One region of the Exiguobacterium sp. SH5S13 genome, then DNA from elsewhere that is predicted to be linked to it. Evidence: riboswitches for the same ligand, from Rfam matches in the RefSeq annotation. Region 1 holds a riboswitch; the other holds the start of a gene.
What was found. Region 1 has a riboswitch for S-adenosylmethionine ahead of EVJ30_RS12125 (aminotransferase class I/II-fold pyridoxal phosphate-dependent enzyme). Riboswitches for the same ligand answer to the same signal wherever they lie in the genome.
Positions count from the first base shown of each region.

Region 2: linked by a shared signal. The riboswitch ahead of msrA (peptide-methionine (S)-S-oxide reductase MsrA) and the one ahead of EVJ30_RS12125 (aminotransferase class I/II-fold pyridoxal phosphate-dependent enzyme) in region 1 are both predicted to bind S-adenosylmethionine.

Region 1 is NZ_SJUS01000025.1:74-6,422, forward strand. It holds gene EVJ30_RS12110 (peptide MFS transporter) at 123-1,616, opposite strand; gene EVJ30_RS12115 (MDR family MFS transporter) at 1,758-3,002, opposite strand; gene EVJ30_RS12120 (AI-2E family transporter) at 3,262-4,362, opposite strand; SAM riboswitch class I at 4,540-4,640, shown strand; gene EVJ30_RS12125 (aminotransferase class I/II-fold pyridoxal phosphate-dependent enzyme) at 4,717-5,892, shown strand; gene EVJ30_RS12130 (iron-containing alcohol dehydrogenase) at 5,889-6,349, shown strand, end outside.
Region 2 is NZ_SJUS01000029.1:485-9,097, reverse strand. It holds gene EVJ30_RS13130 (DUF1643 domain-containing protein) at 1-370, shown strand, start outside; gene EVJ30_RS13125 (GTP-binding protein) at 389-1,585, opposite strand; gene EVJ30_RS13120 (hypothetical protein) at 1,921-2,187, opposite strand; gene EVJ30_RS13115 (SMP-30/gluconolactonase/LRE family protein) at 2,200-3,081, opposite strand; gene rlmN (dual-specificity RNA methyltransferase RlmN) at 3,245-4,306, opposite strand; gene EVJ30_RS13105 (amidase family protein) at 4,376-5,770, opposite strand; gene EVJ30_RS15310 (hypothetical protein) at 5,891-6,052, shown strand; SAM riboswitch class I at 6,097-6,196, shown strand; gene msrA (peptide-methionine (S)-S-oxide reductase MsrA) at 6,259-6,777, shown strand; gene EVJ30_RS13095 (GRP family sugar transporter) at 6,807-7,670, opposite strand; tRNA gene EVJ30_RS13090 (tRNA-Ala) at 7,813-7,885, shown strand; gene EVJ30_RS13085 (four-helix bundle copper-binding protein) at 8,002-8,334, shown strand; gene EVJ30_RS13080 (3'-5' exonuclease) at 8,402-8,613, shown strand, end outside.

The sequences.
Region 1 (6,349 bases):
TCTGAATGAATAGGTTCATTATATCGATTCGACCGCACACAAAAAACCCTGAATGAGCACTTTTTATCAAGTGTCTATCATTCAGGGTTCAGTTCACGCGCGAGGAATGGCGTTTTTTTGACTTAATGGATACCGCGCATATACTTTTTGATGACCGGGGCCAGCGCGAACAAGATCATGCTGAGCACGATCGCTACTCCGCCGATGATCCCGAAGTAGAGCATCTCGTTCTCTGGCGAGTAGAACCGGACGAGCTGGGCGTTGATCCCTTGTGCCGCCGCATTCGACAAGAACCAAAGCGACATCGTCTGGGCCGAGAAGGCGGCCGGGGCGAGTTTCGTCGTCGCCGACAGACCGACCGGAGACAGACTGAGCTCACCGAGGACGATGATGAAGTAACTGAGGACGAGCCAGAGCGGATTGACGAGCGTGTCCGGTCCACCGAAGTAGGCCGGCAGCAAGATCACGAGGAAGCTCAAACCGGCGAACAAGATCCCGAAAGCGAACTTCGTCGGGATGCTCGGCTCACGATCACCGAGCCGCACCCATAACCAGGCGAACACAGGGGCGAGCAGGATGATGAACAACGGATTCAGTGATTGGAACCAGGCCGGCGACAGCGTGAACCCTAAAAATTCAAGATCGGTCCGCTTATCGGCATAGCTTGCCAAAATCGTCGCGCCCTGTTCTTGAATCGCCCAGAACATGACCGAGGCGATGAAGAGCGGGATGTAGGCGATGATGCGTGACCGCTCGACTTCTGTCGTTTTCGGGCTCCGGTACATGACGATGAAGTAGATCGTCGGGATGGCGATTCCGAACACACCGACGAGTCCGATGAACGTGTTGATCGTGAACAAGCCTTGTGGGATCAGGATGGCCAGTAATCCTCCGATGAGGATGACGGCCAATGTCGTGTACTTGATCGCATTCTTCTTTTCAGACGCCGTCAACGGGTTCGGCACGTAAGACCCGGCGAGGCCGAGGTTGCCTTTTTTCGTGAGGACGAAGACGACGAGACCGATGAACATCCCGACCGCGGCGAGGGCGAAGCCCCAATGGAAGCCGTAGCTCTTTTGGACGCCGCCGACGATCAAAGGCGAGATGAAGGCCCCGAGGTTGATCCCCATGTAGAAGATACTGAACCCGGCGTCACGGCGACGGTCCGTCTCGTGGTACAGGTCACCGACGATACTCGACACGTTCGGCTTCAACAGTCCGGTCCCGATGACGATGAGACCCATCGAGATGAACAAGAACGTGAGGCTGCCCGGGATCGACAAGACGATATGACCGAGCATGATGAACACACCACCGAAAAATACGGCCCGGGACGTCCCGAAGACGCGGTCGGCGAGCCATCCCCCGATGACTCCTGACATGTAGACGAGCGCGCCGTACACGGACATGATCGACAAGGCGACGTTCTGGTCGAGCCCGAGACCGCCTTCCGATACCTCGTAATACATGTAGAAGACGAGGATGGCCCGCATCCCGTAGTACGAGAAACGTTCCCAAAATTCAGTGAAGAACAACGTGAACAAGCCTTTCGGCTGTCCGAAAAATCCTTTTTGTGGCACACTGTCCACAATTTTCTGTTTATCGATCCTTTCCATGAAAGATCCCTCCTTGACCGTATTATCATAAGAAGAATCATTATGTTTGTAAAGGAAAAATGAAAGTGAAGTTCAAATTTTAACAGGTTTGAAACGAAACTAAAATCCACCTAAACCAAGTTGTTTAGGTGGATTGATGAACTAAGCAGTCTTTTGTTTAGCTTCTTCCGCGCTGACGTATCTCCCGAGGCGCCAATAGATGAAACCCGACAGACAACTCGCCGCCCCGACGAGGATGAGGGCGATGTGCCCGGCACGCTGGTCGAGGAACAGGCTGGCCATGAGCGGCGCGGTCACACCGCCGATCAACCATTGGATGCTGGCGGCCCCGTTATAGGCACCGCGCATGTTCTCGGGGGCGATCATGGCGATGAACGTCTGTTGGACGGGCGACATGATCATCTCGCCGAGCGTATAGAACGCGTATACGGCGAGCAGGATACCGACGAGGACGAGGTACGGGGTGCCGAGCGTATAGAGGAGCCGCGGCACGACCGCGATCAACATCATCCCGATCCCGAAAATCGTCGCCCCGACCAGCATGACGTTGCCGAACGGTTTGCGCCCGAGTTTTGAGGCGATCGGGAATTGGAACAAGACGACCATGATGCCGTTCAAGGCGAGCAGATAGGCGAACGGGTTCTCGCGGTCGGTGAACGACGGCATCGACTCTTTCAAGAACAGCGGCAACATGCTCTCGATCAGCGAGAAGCCCATCGAGATGAAGACGCCGGCGAAGATGAAGACGAGAAAGACTTTGTCGTTGTAAAAGACGCGCAAGACGTCACGGTTCGACGGTTTGTCCTGCCCGGTCGTCTCTGGGAGCGACTCGCGGATGAAGCGTCCGAGAACGAGCGCGTACAAGGCGAAGACGAACGCTGCCGTGAAGAAGATGTACTGTCGGTCGATGAACAAGACGGCACTCCCGAGCAGGGGACCGAACGCCGCGCCGATATTATGTCCCATCCGTAAGAGACCGAACGCCTCGTTCATCTGTTCCGGCTCGGTCACGTCGGCGACCATCGCGCTCGCGGCCGGGTGGAACAACGAGTTCGTCAAGCCGAGCATGGCGTTCAAGAGCAGGAGCGGCCAAAACGTTTCCGCGAAAGCGAAACCGATGAGGGCGACCGCATCACCGAGGATGGCGGTCATCATGACCGGCTTTCGGCCATACAGGTCGGCGAGACGTCCGCCGACGACCGAGCCGATGAGCGCCATGATCGGTCCGGTCGCCAAGATGACACCGACTTGGACGTAGCTGTCGAGCTTGTCGCTGTAATAGAGGACGAGGAACGGGGCGATCATGAACATCATGACACCGGTGATCGTCTCGCCGAGGAAACGAATCCAAATGTTACGGTCGAGCCGTTTGAGTGATTGAATCATACGTTTCACCTGCTTCTACAAAATAAAAGGGACGAAGGATGCACGGAGGCATACTCGTCCCTACTTAACCTATGTACGCCTCGGAAGACAGGCGGGTGACTTCAGTTCATGAAACGGAAGACCCCGACCCGTCAGTATGAAATTGGATACGATGTGGCTGCGTCATGACTGACATGGCGGGTCCTCCTTTCTGAAAGTTTACTCTTCATTTCAACTGTATGACAGATTCTTGAAATGTGTCAACATATTTTGACTTGCGTCATAACAGTTCATTTAAATTCTTGCGGGTGAGCCGATAATCGATCAACCGGGACAAGACGACCTGAATCATCGCGGTCACGGGTACGCTGATAAACATCCCGACGAGGCCGAACAGGCTCCCCCCGATGATGATCGATGTGATGACCCAGAACGGGGTGATCCCGACGCTGTCGCCGAGAATTTTCGGGCCGAGCCAGAGTCCGTCGAACTGTTGCAGCAAGAAGATGAACAACAAGACGAGCAGGGCCGTGAACGGATCGTAGAAGTAGGTGATGATGAACGCCGGGATCATCCCTAAGAGCGGCCCGACGTATGGGATGAAGTTCAGCACCCCGATGATGACACCGAGCAAGAGCGCGTACGGCGCGCCGATGATCAAGAGCCCGATGACGGCCATCACGCCGATGATGAGACAGTCGAGCGACTTTCCGATGATGTAGCGTTTAAAGATATAGTCCATCTCTTGGAAGATGTCGATCGTCGTCTTCGCTGAGGCGACCGGGAACATCGCATACAGCAGACGTTTGAACATCCGGGCGAACACTTCCTTGTCTTTCAACAAGTAGATCGAGATGACGATCCCGATCAACAAGTTGATCAACGTCATCGTGAAGCTCGACACGTAACCGACCGAAGACACGACGGCCGTCTCGACCCATCCGGAATACCGCTCCTCGAACCGGTTCAAGTCGATGGCTTGGGCGATCGTCTCGTTGTATTCTCTCAAATACGTGTTGAGTTGACCGAGGAAGCTATCGATTTGGCGAATATAAAACGGGAGCTCCTCGATGAGAGACGCGACACTCGAATAGATGCGAGGGAACAGCGTCACCGCTGACACGACAAGGATCCCGATGAACGTGACGTAGACGATCAACAAGCCTTGGTAGCGCTTCAAGTGGAACCGTTCTTCTATGTAGGACAGGACGGTGTTGAGGAGCAGCGCGATGGCGATTCCCATGATGATCGGCGTCAACAGCTGAAACGCATATTGCAGGACCCGAGAGATCGTGTCCGGCTCACTGATGACTTTCCATAGGACGAGCAGAATCAGCCCGATCACGCTTAACTTCCATATCAATTGACGGTTTAGTTCCAATGGTCTATCCCCTCATGCTGTAAATTTTGCAGAATAACGTTCATCTTTTACTATGAACGTTTTTTTACTGGGATTCAATAGCGGTAAGGAATTTTTGAAATAAGGATTGACAAGGTTGGTAACGTTTGGTTTACTAAATGACATATTACAGAAATTATCAATTGCATATAAAAACACTTTCTATCAAGAGAAGCGGAGGGACTGGCCCGATGAAGCTTCAGCAACAGATTGTTTCAATACTGTGCTAATTCCAGCAAGGTGACCTTGAGAGATGGAAAGGTGGTTGTTTGAATACGTCCGTATCTCGACACCCCTTTCCTCGGAAAGGGGTGTTTTTGCATAGGAGGACTATTCATGACAGACAGACGCTCGAAGTTACTTAAAACGTTACCACCCCAGCATTTCGTCGGACTCGCCGCTGAAGTCGCCGCACTCGAGCGTTCAGGCCGCGACGTCATCCGGCTCGGCCAAGGGACGCCCGACTTGCCGACACCAGCCCCGATCTGCGAGGCGTTGCAGACGGCCCTGCTCGACCCGGCGACACACCAATACGGCCCGTTCCGGGGACAGACGCGCCTGAAGCAAGCGGTCGCGACGTTCTACCAGACCGAATACGGCGTCGCGCTCGATGCCGAGACCGAAGTGGCCATCTTGATCGGCAGCAAGTCGGGACTCATCACGCTCCCGCAATGTGTGCTCGAGCCAGGTGACGGCATGTTGCTCCCGAACCCGGGCTACCCGGACTACATCTCGGGGGCGCGTCTCGCCGGCGCGGTCGTCCACGACCTCGTCCTCCGGGAAGAGAACGGTTATCTTCCTGATTATGAGACGCTCGATCCGCAGGGAGCGCGACTCATGTATTTGAACTACCCGAGCAATCCGACCGGTGCCGTCGCGTCGCCCGCGTTCTTTGACGACACGGTCCGTTTCGCGAATAAGCATGACCTCATGGTCGTCCACGACTTCGCCTACGGCAGCATCGGTTTCGACGGTCACGTCCCGCCGAGCTTCCTGCAGACGCCGGGAGCGAAAGACATCGGCATCGAGGTGTATACGATGTCGAAGGCGTTCAACATGTCCGGCTGGCGGGTCGCTTTCGCCGTCGGCAACCGCGACATCATCGAGGCGATCAACACGTATCAGGACCACGTCCATGTGAGCGTGTTCTCGGCCATCCAAGAGGCGGCCATCGCCGCGCTCGAGTCACCGCGTTCGCTCCGGGACGACTTGTCACGGTTGTATGAGGCCCGCCGCGACCGGCTCGTCGACGGGTTACGTCAGGCCGGATGGGACATCACGGCCCCGAGCGGCTCGTTCTTCGTCTGGGCGAAAGTGCCGGACGGGGACGCCAAATCGTTCTCGCATAAGCTGCTCCACGAGGCAGGGGTCGCCGTGACGCCTGGCTATTTCTTCGGCTCAGAAGGCGAGCGGTACGTCCGGTTCGGGCTCGTCTCCGCCGAGCCGAAGATCGACGAGGCCGTCGAGCGGATCGAGAAACTGTTCGCGACGTATGAAGAGGTCCGGGCATGATCCGCCAAGCCGTGCTCGAGTACGACCATGCGGATGATGCGCTCGAGCGGCTCGATGAATTGATCGCTGGCCGTCGTGCTCACGTGCTGCGCGGGCAGAACGGTTTTGACGTCGTCAAGCGCGTCCTGCCAGCGATCACTGCCTATCCGACATCGCTGTTCCGTGGCGAATGCACGGACGCGGAGGTCGAACGGCTCCGTTTGAAGGATGTGGATGTCCTCCTTGCCGTCGGTGGGGGCAAGCTCGTCGACACGGCGAAACTCGTCGCTTACCGGCAAGGTGTCCCGCTGATCGTCATCCCGACGCTCGCCTCGAACTGTGCCGCCTTCACACCGCTCAGCGTCATCTATGACGAGCAGGGTGCCTATGACCGCTACGACGTGTTCCGCGTCGTCATCGAGCGGGTCATCGTCGACGCGAGGGTCGTGACGGACTCGCCGTACGACTACTTCCGAGC
Region 2 (8,613 bases), on a different contig from region 1:
CCGCGAGATGCGCGTCATCAGTCTCGTCCCGACGCTCGCCATCAATGACAACCTACCCTACGTCGAGTCCCAACTCGACGAAGTGAATTTTCATTACGTGGAAGAGACGCTCGACGAGGTCGAGACGAGCGGCGGCATGATCATCGTCGGTTGGGGCTCACCCGGACGCCTCATGCACCATTCCACACTGTACAAGACGTTATTCGCCGAGCATGAGGCGAGCATGTATTGTATCGGTACGACGTCAAAAGGCGAACCGCAACAAATTCGCATGGCCAACGAAAATACGATACTCGAAGCGTTCAATAACGAATCGATCAAACCGAAATTTAAGATCTTGAAAGAGACAAAACAGGACGACTCGAAATGAGTCGTCCTGTTTTGTCTCTTATTCGTATGTCCGTACCGCGTCATATCCCGGCAAGTTGTCCGAGAGCGTCGACCAATCTGACGCCATCTCCTCATCCGACAGCAGACAACGGTCGAGTTCACGCTCGACAGGCTCACGGTCCATCCGCTGACCGATTAACACGAGCTCGGTCTGTCGATCCCCATACGGCTCGATGTAATCCGTCTCGAGCTCTGGTTCGGCGGCAAACATCTGCTGTCGCTCTACTTCCGGGAGTGTCGCCAACCAGCGGCCGGCGTGTTCGAGCGTCGACGCGTACCCCGCTTGTGAGAACAAGCAGGCGATGTCGCTCCGAGAAGCGATCCATAAAAACCCTTTGGCCCGGACGATTTCTTCCGGGAACTGTTCGATCCACGCGAGCAACCGCTCGGGATGGAACGGACGGCGGCGGCGATAGACGAATGAACTGATGCCGTATTCTTCGGTTTCAGGGGTATGGTCGTCTGTCTCGAGCTCTTGGATCCATCCGGCGGCGTGCATCGCCTGGTCAAAGTCGAACAGGTTCACGTTTAAAATGTCAGACAAACTCACGTTGCCGTATGTGCTTGTCAGTAACCTCGCTGCTGGGTTTAGCGCACGAAGCAGACCCGCAATCTCATTCAGTTCGGCTTCCGTGACCCGGTCCGCCTTGTTGAGGACGATGATGTCCGCAAATTCGACTTGGTCGACGAGTAGATCGACGACTTCCCGGACGTCATCCGTGCCGACCGCCTGTTTACGTTCATGCAGCGATTCGCCCGAATTGAAATCTTTTAAAAATCGATATGCGTCGACGACCGTCACCATCGCGTCAACATACACCCGGCTCGTCAAGTCGATACCCAAGGCTTCATCCGCATATGTAAACGTCTGCGCGACCGGGATCGGTTCTGAGATGCCTGACGACTCGATGATGATGCCGTCGAGCTGTCGGTCAGTCGCGATCTCGCTGACCGCCTCGAGTAAATCTTCTCGCAACGTGCAGCAGATGCAACCGTTAGACAGCTCCAACAACTTCTCGTCCGTCCGCGAAAAGCCCGCCCCTTCAATCAATCGCTCATCGATGTTCAGTTCACTCATATCGTTCACGATGACGGCATATTTTTTACCGTCCCGATTGTTCAACATATGATTGAGCAACGTCGTCTTGCCACTTCCCAAATATCCGGACAAGACTGTGATCGGAATTCGTTTCATGATGTATACCACCTTTAAATCGTAATCATTACTTTTTAGATAATGAACGGGATCACGTCCGTTGTCAACAAAAATACACGCTCAAAAGGAGCGTGTTTTCTTGTTGACTAACATAATTGTTATCGCTCGTCCTTCCGGCGCCCATGCTTTCCGCAGGCAATCCCGGAGCCACATCGCGACTCGCGTCGCTGCTGGGTCTCCGTTGGATTGCTTTCCTGCAGGAGTCGGGGCGCCATCGAACGAGCAACGCAAACGGTCGCCATCTAGCGGCCATTTGTCTTTTTCTGAGGCCTCGACGGCCGAAGAAAAAGCTCTGGATATGTTCTTCGTACCGGTTATTCTTCTAACGCTTTCCGTTCTGCCTCAGAGCGAGGATACGTGTTCGCTTGCCAATCGGCCCGGTAAATCGAATCAAGTTGCGTCAATCCGACCTCGTCATCATCCTTATCGGCATCCACACTCGGCGTCTCGTCCCACTTTGGTTCAAGATACGTATGGTCTTCTTTCCGGGCCCGGTCGTCCAATATCTTTTGAATCCCGACCCGAGCCACCGCCGCTAGTGCCAATCCGATTCCCGCTCGCACGAGCAATCGCTTCACCATAGCCTTCCCTCCTTAACGACCAAACCGATAAAGTGGCATCCCTTTCACGTCCGTATCGATCTTGAAGACCGAACCCGCATCCGGATGAGCGGCGAGCGCCTCGTCGTCCATGCCTTCCCGTGCCGTCGTGATTGCCAATTGTTTTAAGTCATCCCCGATAAAACTACACGACGTGACGTTCGGCGCCGGGACGATGACTTCAAGCACTTTTTGTCCCGTCTCCGGATTCCACCGCGTGACGCGCCCGCCTGCAAAGTGGGCAATCCATAAAAAGCCGTCTTCATCCGACGTCATGCCGTCCGGGAACCCGTCCTCATTCTTGAAATCAATGACGACCTCACCTTCCCCGAGCGTGCCCGTTTTCAAATCGAACGGGAACTTGCGAACCGTCTCGGTCGGCGTATCGATATGGTAAAACGACGTATGGTCAGGTGACCACGTCAACCCGTTCGATAACGTCAATCCGCTCAACATGACCTCGGTCGTGCCGTCGCGGTTCAAGCGGAACAACGTCGCCTGCTCAGACTCGTCTTTTAAGTGGAGCGTCCCGGCGAAGACACGACCGTACGGGTCGGCTTTCCCATCGTTGAAGCGAAGGACACCTTCCGGGTCATCAAGTTCGACGAGTTTATCGAGTTGTTTCGACGTTTCATCCCACTCATAGATACCATCCTTCAATCCGACGATCACGCCGTCGGTCACTTTAGGGACGACAAACCCGACCTGCTGTCCCATATCAAACGAAGATAATTCATCTTCTTTCTCATCGTACCACCAGAGCGCGTGCCCTTCGATATCGACCCAGTAGAACCGCTTCAGTTCAGCGTCCCAGCAAGGCCCTTCCCCGAGCGTGTTTCTGACTCGAATCCATAACGTAGCGTTTACTGTCTCCATTGAATTGCCTCCACTCTCTGCTTTGATATCAAAAGACTATTCCCTGAGGGGGTAAGGACTATTCATCATTCACAAAAATGTTTAAAGATATTTCTCGTCTGACGCATTATACGCCCGGGCACGATAAAAACGCTCCGAATCGAAACCGATCCGGAGCGCTCGTTTATTTGGCGCCTTCGACGTTCATTTGTTTACTGCGTAATTGACCGCATGCCGCATCGATATCGGTCCCGTGCTCGAGACGCACGCCCGTATTGATGCCCCGTTTTTTCAAGACGTCGTAAAACGCCATGATGTCCTCGGTCGTACTCCGTTCGTACTGGATGTGCTCGTTGACCGGGTTGTATGGGATCAAGTTGACGTAAGACTTGTCTTTGATGTCATTGATCAACGCCGCGAGTTCTTCGGCATGTTCTGGCAAGTCGTTCACTTTCGAGAGCAAGATGTACTCGAACGTGATCCGTTTATTCGTCTTCTCGACGTAGTAGCGGATCGCCGGCATCAGTTTATCGAGCGGGAACGCCCGGTTGATCTTCATGATTCTCGTCCGCAGCGCATCGTTCGGCGCGTGCAGCGAGAGGGCCAAGTTGATGCGCAGGTCAAGGTCCGCGAACTTGTAGATCTTGTCGGCGAGTCCACTCGTCGAGACGTTGATTTTACGAGGAGCGATCGCGAGACCGCGATCGTCTTTGACGACACGGAGGAAGTCGACCAAGTTATCAAAGTTATCGAACGGCTCCCCGATTCCCATGACGACGATGTGGCTGACGCGGTCACCTTCACCGACCTCGTCTAAATAGTGTTGGACGGTCATGATCTGTTCGACGACCTCGCCGGCCGTCAAGTCGCGTGTTTTTTTCAAGAGGCCGCTCGCACAGAAACTACAGCCGATGTTGCACCCGACTTGTGTCGTCACACAGACGGAACGTCCATACTTATGGCGCATGAGCACCGTTTCGATATAATGCCCGTCGTGCAGTTTAAGTAAGAATTTGACCGTGCCGTCACCCGCTTCTTGTTTGACGAACAGTTCTTGTGTCGTCAGCGCATAGTTCGCCTCAAGCTGTTCGCGCACTTCGGGACGAACCGCGATCTCGTCGAGCCGTCTGACACGGTCGATGTAAAGCGAGTCCCATATTTGTCTGGCGTGGTAGGCACTGTATCCCCAAGATACGCAAGCGTCCGACAGCTGATCAAATGTCAGCCCATATATAGATGATTTCATTGTAATCTGTCCTTTCTTCAATCCGCATACGTACCATTGTAGCGGACGTGAGCGACAGGTGCAACGTTCTTACATAGGCGGGATCGGACGCGTCACGTGGCGTTCGAACGCGTAGGCGATGCGGATGAGGTCTCGTTCCGCATAGCTCGTACCCGTGAATGACAGCCCGAAAGGTGCCCCGCTCTGTTTGGGCTTATATGGGATCGTGACCGTCGGGTGCCCTGCCTTCGCCGCCATATCGTAATTCAAGTCGTGTGGCAACGCCAGGGCGTGAAGCGTTTGTTCCATCAATAAACGATCGAGGCCGTCCGTTTTCGCTTGCCGGACATCGGCTAAGCGTCGCTCGAGGTAGCTCGACTCGGTCAAACGCCCTGATAACTGATTCGCTTTCTCGAACGTAACTTGTCCGTGCGGGATCGTTTCCGGGTGACGCTTGTTCCAGTCCATCACGTCCTTGAGCGTTTCATATGGGAGCGCTGTCGTCGCCAAATACGCCTCAATCCCGAGCTTGAACTCATGGTAGAGGACGTCGCCTTGGTCAAGTCCGTCGTTTGACGGCAGGTCGACTTCGACGAGCTCGACCCCGCTCGCTTTGAGTAACGCCAGCGCTTCTTGATAGAGCGTCTGTTCTTCATCCGACAGTTCCGTCTTCACGAAACCGACGCGCATGCCGACGGCTTGACGTTCGTCGAGACACGTCCGGTACGGTGGACCGGCCGGCAGATGTGTCGTCGCCGGGTCCGAGCCGTCTTCCCCGCACATCGCTTCTAGTGCGAGCACCGCGTCGCGGAGCGTCCGCGCCATCGGACCTGCCGTATCTTGCGACCGCGAAATCGGGATGATCCCACTCCGGCTGATGAGCCCGACCGTCGGTTTGATGCCGACGATGCCGTTATGGACGCTCGGATGGATGATCGACCCGCTCGTCTCGCTGCCGACGGCGAGCATCGTCAAGTTCGCCGCAACGGCAGCCGCCGAGCCAGAGCTCGAACCGCCGACGTCGAGATTGTCACCATACGGATTGAGCGTCTGGCCACCGACCCCGCTCCATCCGTTCGGCATGTCCTCCGTCAAAAAATTGGCCCATTCCGATAAGTTGGTTTTGCCGAGAATGACCGCCCCATGCTCACGGAGGCGGCGGACGAGTTCAGCGTCACGACCCGCAAAGTGATGCTCGAGCGCCACGGCGCCGGCAGTCGTCCTCATGAGTCCCGCCGTCTCGATGTTGTCCTTGAGTAAAACGGGAATACCGAGGAGTGGCAGCCGGTCTCCGCGTCGGTAGGCACGGTCGGCCGCCTCCGCCTCGAACAACGCGTCCGGGTTCACTTGGATGACCGCTTTCAGTTTATCGTTCAAGCTAGCGATCCGTGTCAAATAGTAGGCCGTCACGTCCCGGGCCGTGAACGTCCCTTCTTTATAGCCGCACTGTGCGGTCTCGATGTCTAGTTCAAATAAGTCTTGCATCCAATTCACTCCTTATAGGCAATGTTATTCGGTATTCGCTGAATGCATCGAATCCCCTTCTTTTTATCGCCATTGGATGTGCAACTTGATACACTAGAAGAAACGTTATTGGAGGTAGCCATGTCCCGCTCTTACATCCTTGTTTTACTGTCCGTGTTCGCCCTGTTCTTTCTACAATTGTTCGGGGATGATTTGCCGTGGGCATTCCCTGCGTCCATCGCCCTCATTATCTTGATTGTTGGTGCCACGCTATTTCAACTTCGGCGCACACCAAATCGTTGACGTTTAAACGAGACAGATGATATGATGCTGTCACCAACTACATATCGATATCTTGAGTGAACGAGAGACCTGGCTCTATGACTTCACAGCAACCTGCTTCGGCAAGGTGCTACTTCCAGCAAGGCATCGCCTTGGACGATATGACAAAACGCTCATGTCGATGACATGGGCGCTTTTTTTGGAATGAACATGAGGGGGATTTTATTTTGGAAAAAGCTACATTCGCAGGCGGTTGTTTTTGGTGCATGGTGACACCGTTCGAGGAACAGCCAGGCATCGAAGGCATCGTATCCGGCTATACGGGCGGACACGTCGACAATCCGACGTATAAAGACGTCAAGACAGGCACGAGCGGTCATTACGAGGTCGTCGAGATCACGTTCGATCCGTCTCAGTTCGCGTATGAGCGCTTGCTCGAACTGTATTGGATTCAGACTGACCCGACCGACGACGGCGGCCAGTTCCAAGACCGCGGGCAACAATATGCGCCCGCCATCTTCTATCATACGGAAGAACAACGCGTGAAAGCAGAACAGAGCCGCGACGCGCTCGCTGCGAGCGGAAAGTTCAAACAACCGATTGTGACGAAAATCTTACCGGCTGACGTCTTTTACCCGGCCGAAGACTATCATCAAGATTATCATAAAAAAAATCCGGCCCACTATAAAGCGGACCGGAAACAATCTGGCCGTGACGAGTTCATCGACCAGACGTGGACAAGCTGACAACGACGGGCCTCATACCCGTCGTTTTTTTAGCTCTTCGCGAGCCCTAACATAAAACCGGCGACCACGATCAGACCGATCCCCATAAACACGAAGACGCGTTCTTTCGACGTCTTTTCTTCTTTTAGCAAGTAAATGCCACCGAGTGTCGCGACGACGACGTTCAGTTGAGACAGTGCGAACGACGTGGCGATGCCGACTTCTCCGCTCGAGACGAACAACCCGAAGTTCCCGATCCCCCAGGCAAGCCCGGCGAAGATGTTCTTGAACGTCTTCGGATCAAACTTTTTCACATCTTTTTCACGAAGACTGAACAAGAGCGCGGCGATGAACATCCCGAGTGACTGCGGTAGGATGGCGGTGATGCCATCGACCTCAAAGTAGTTGGTGAGGACGGCGTACGTCACGTAACCGATGCTCGAAACGAGCAGCACGAGTAGCCCTTTTTTCAAAGCACTACTGCTGTCAGATTCTTTATGTTGTTGATATGACGTCATGACGGCCCCGATGATGATCAAGACGAGGGCCGAGAAGCCGAGCCATAGTTCAGTCGGCGTCTTCCAGTCCCCAAGGACGATGACCCCGAACAGTGATGTCCCGACAAGCTGCATCCCTGTACTGATTGGCATCGCTTTCGAGACGCTCAAAATTTGGAATGACTGGAATTGAAGGTATTGTCCGAGCGCCCAGAACACACCCGATATGAAACCAGTCACGATCGCGAGCGTCGTGAACTCTGGTTTGAAGACGAGCTCGATGACAGTCGCCATTACCATCGCGCCGATCGTCGTGCCGACCAATTGTTGAATCGGCTTGCCGCCGACAATAGATACGATAAGCGGGATACTCCCCCACATGAGTGCGGGCAGTAGCGCCAGCAAAATCATCTCCATATGTTGCACCTGCTTTCTTAATATAACATTCTGTCTGTTCTTCCCGGCTCTAGCGCCCAATAAACTTCAAAAATGATTTTCAAAGTTCTTTCGTTTTTCTTGTTGCCAAATCATTTATTAGAATGATATAATAATTTCCAACGGGGCATTAGCTCAGCTGGGAGAGCGCCACGCTGGCAGCGTGGAGGTCAGCGGTTCGAGCCCGCTATGCTCCATTCCTTAAGTCGGTCCACTGATGTGGACCGACTTTTTTCGTGTCCCCGCCTCGGTTTAAGTCGACACGAACCGGGTAATGATTGTAAGACATCATTTATCTTAAGGGGGACTTCCAATGAACCGAGCCGCTGTCGAAGAGACGATTTTGGCCGTGATCGATTGTATCCGAGCGAGCAATCATTGCTTCTCGAAATGTTTACAAGAAGAAGATCTGCTGATGGTCTCGGAATGCATCCGGTTGACGAAAGAATGCGCCGAAGTCGCCACGCTCACCTTGAACGCGCTCGAAACCGACTCGGCGTTCACAAGACCGATCGCGGCGCTCTGTGCGCAAGTGTGTGATACGTGTGCCGTCGAATGCGGGCGTCACTTGTACGACCATTGCCAACGTTGCTCTGAAGCTTGCTTGCGCTGCGCCGAGGCGTGCCGGCATCTCTCGGCCGCATGATCGCTTTCCCGTCTAACCTTGTGTTAGACTTTTTTTGTACAGATTTTTTGAGAAGAGAGGAACTTTTATGCCACATTCTATTCTAGCCATCGATGTCGAGACGGCCAATCGCGACAGTCGGAGCATCTGCTCTGTCGGTTGGAGTCTACTGACAGACGGTGAAGTCGTCGAGACGAACCAATGGCTCGTCAATCCTGAGGAAGACTTTGACCAAGGCAATATTCGCGTCCACGGGATTCGCCCGAGCGACGTCTGGGACGCCCCAGCATTACCCGAAGT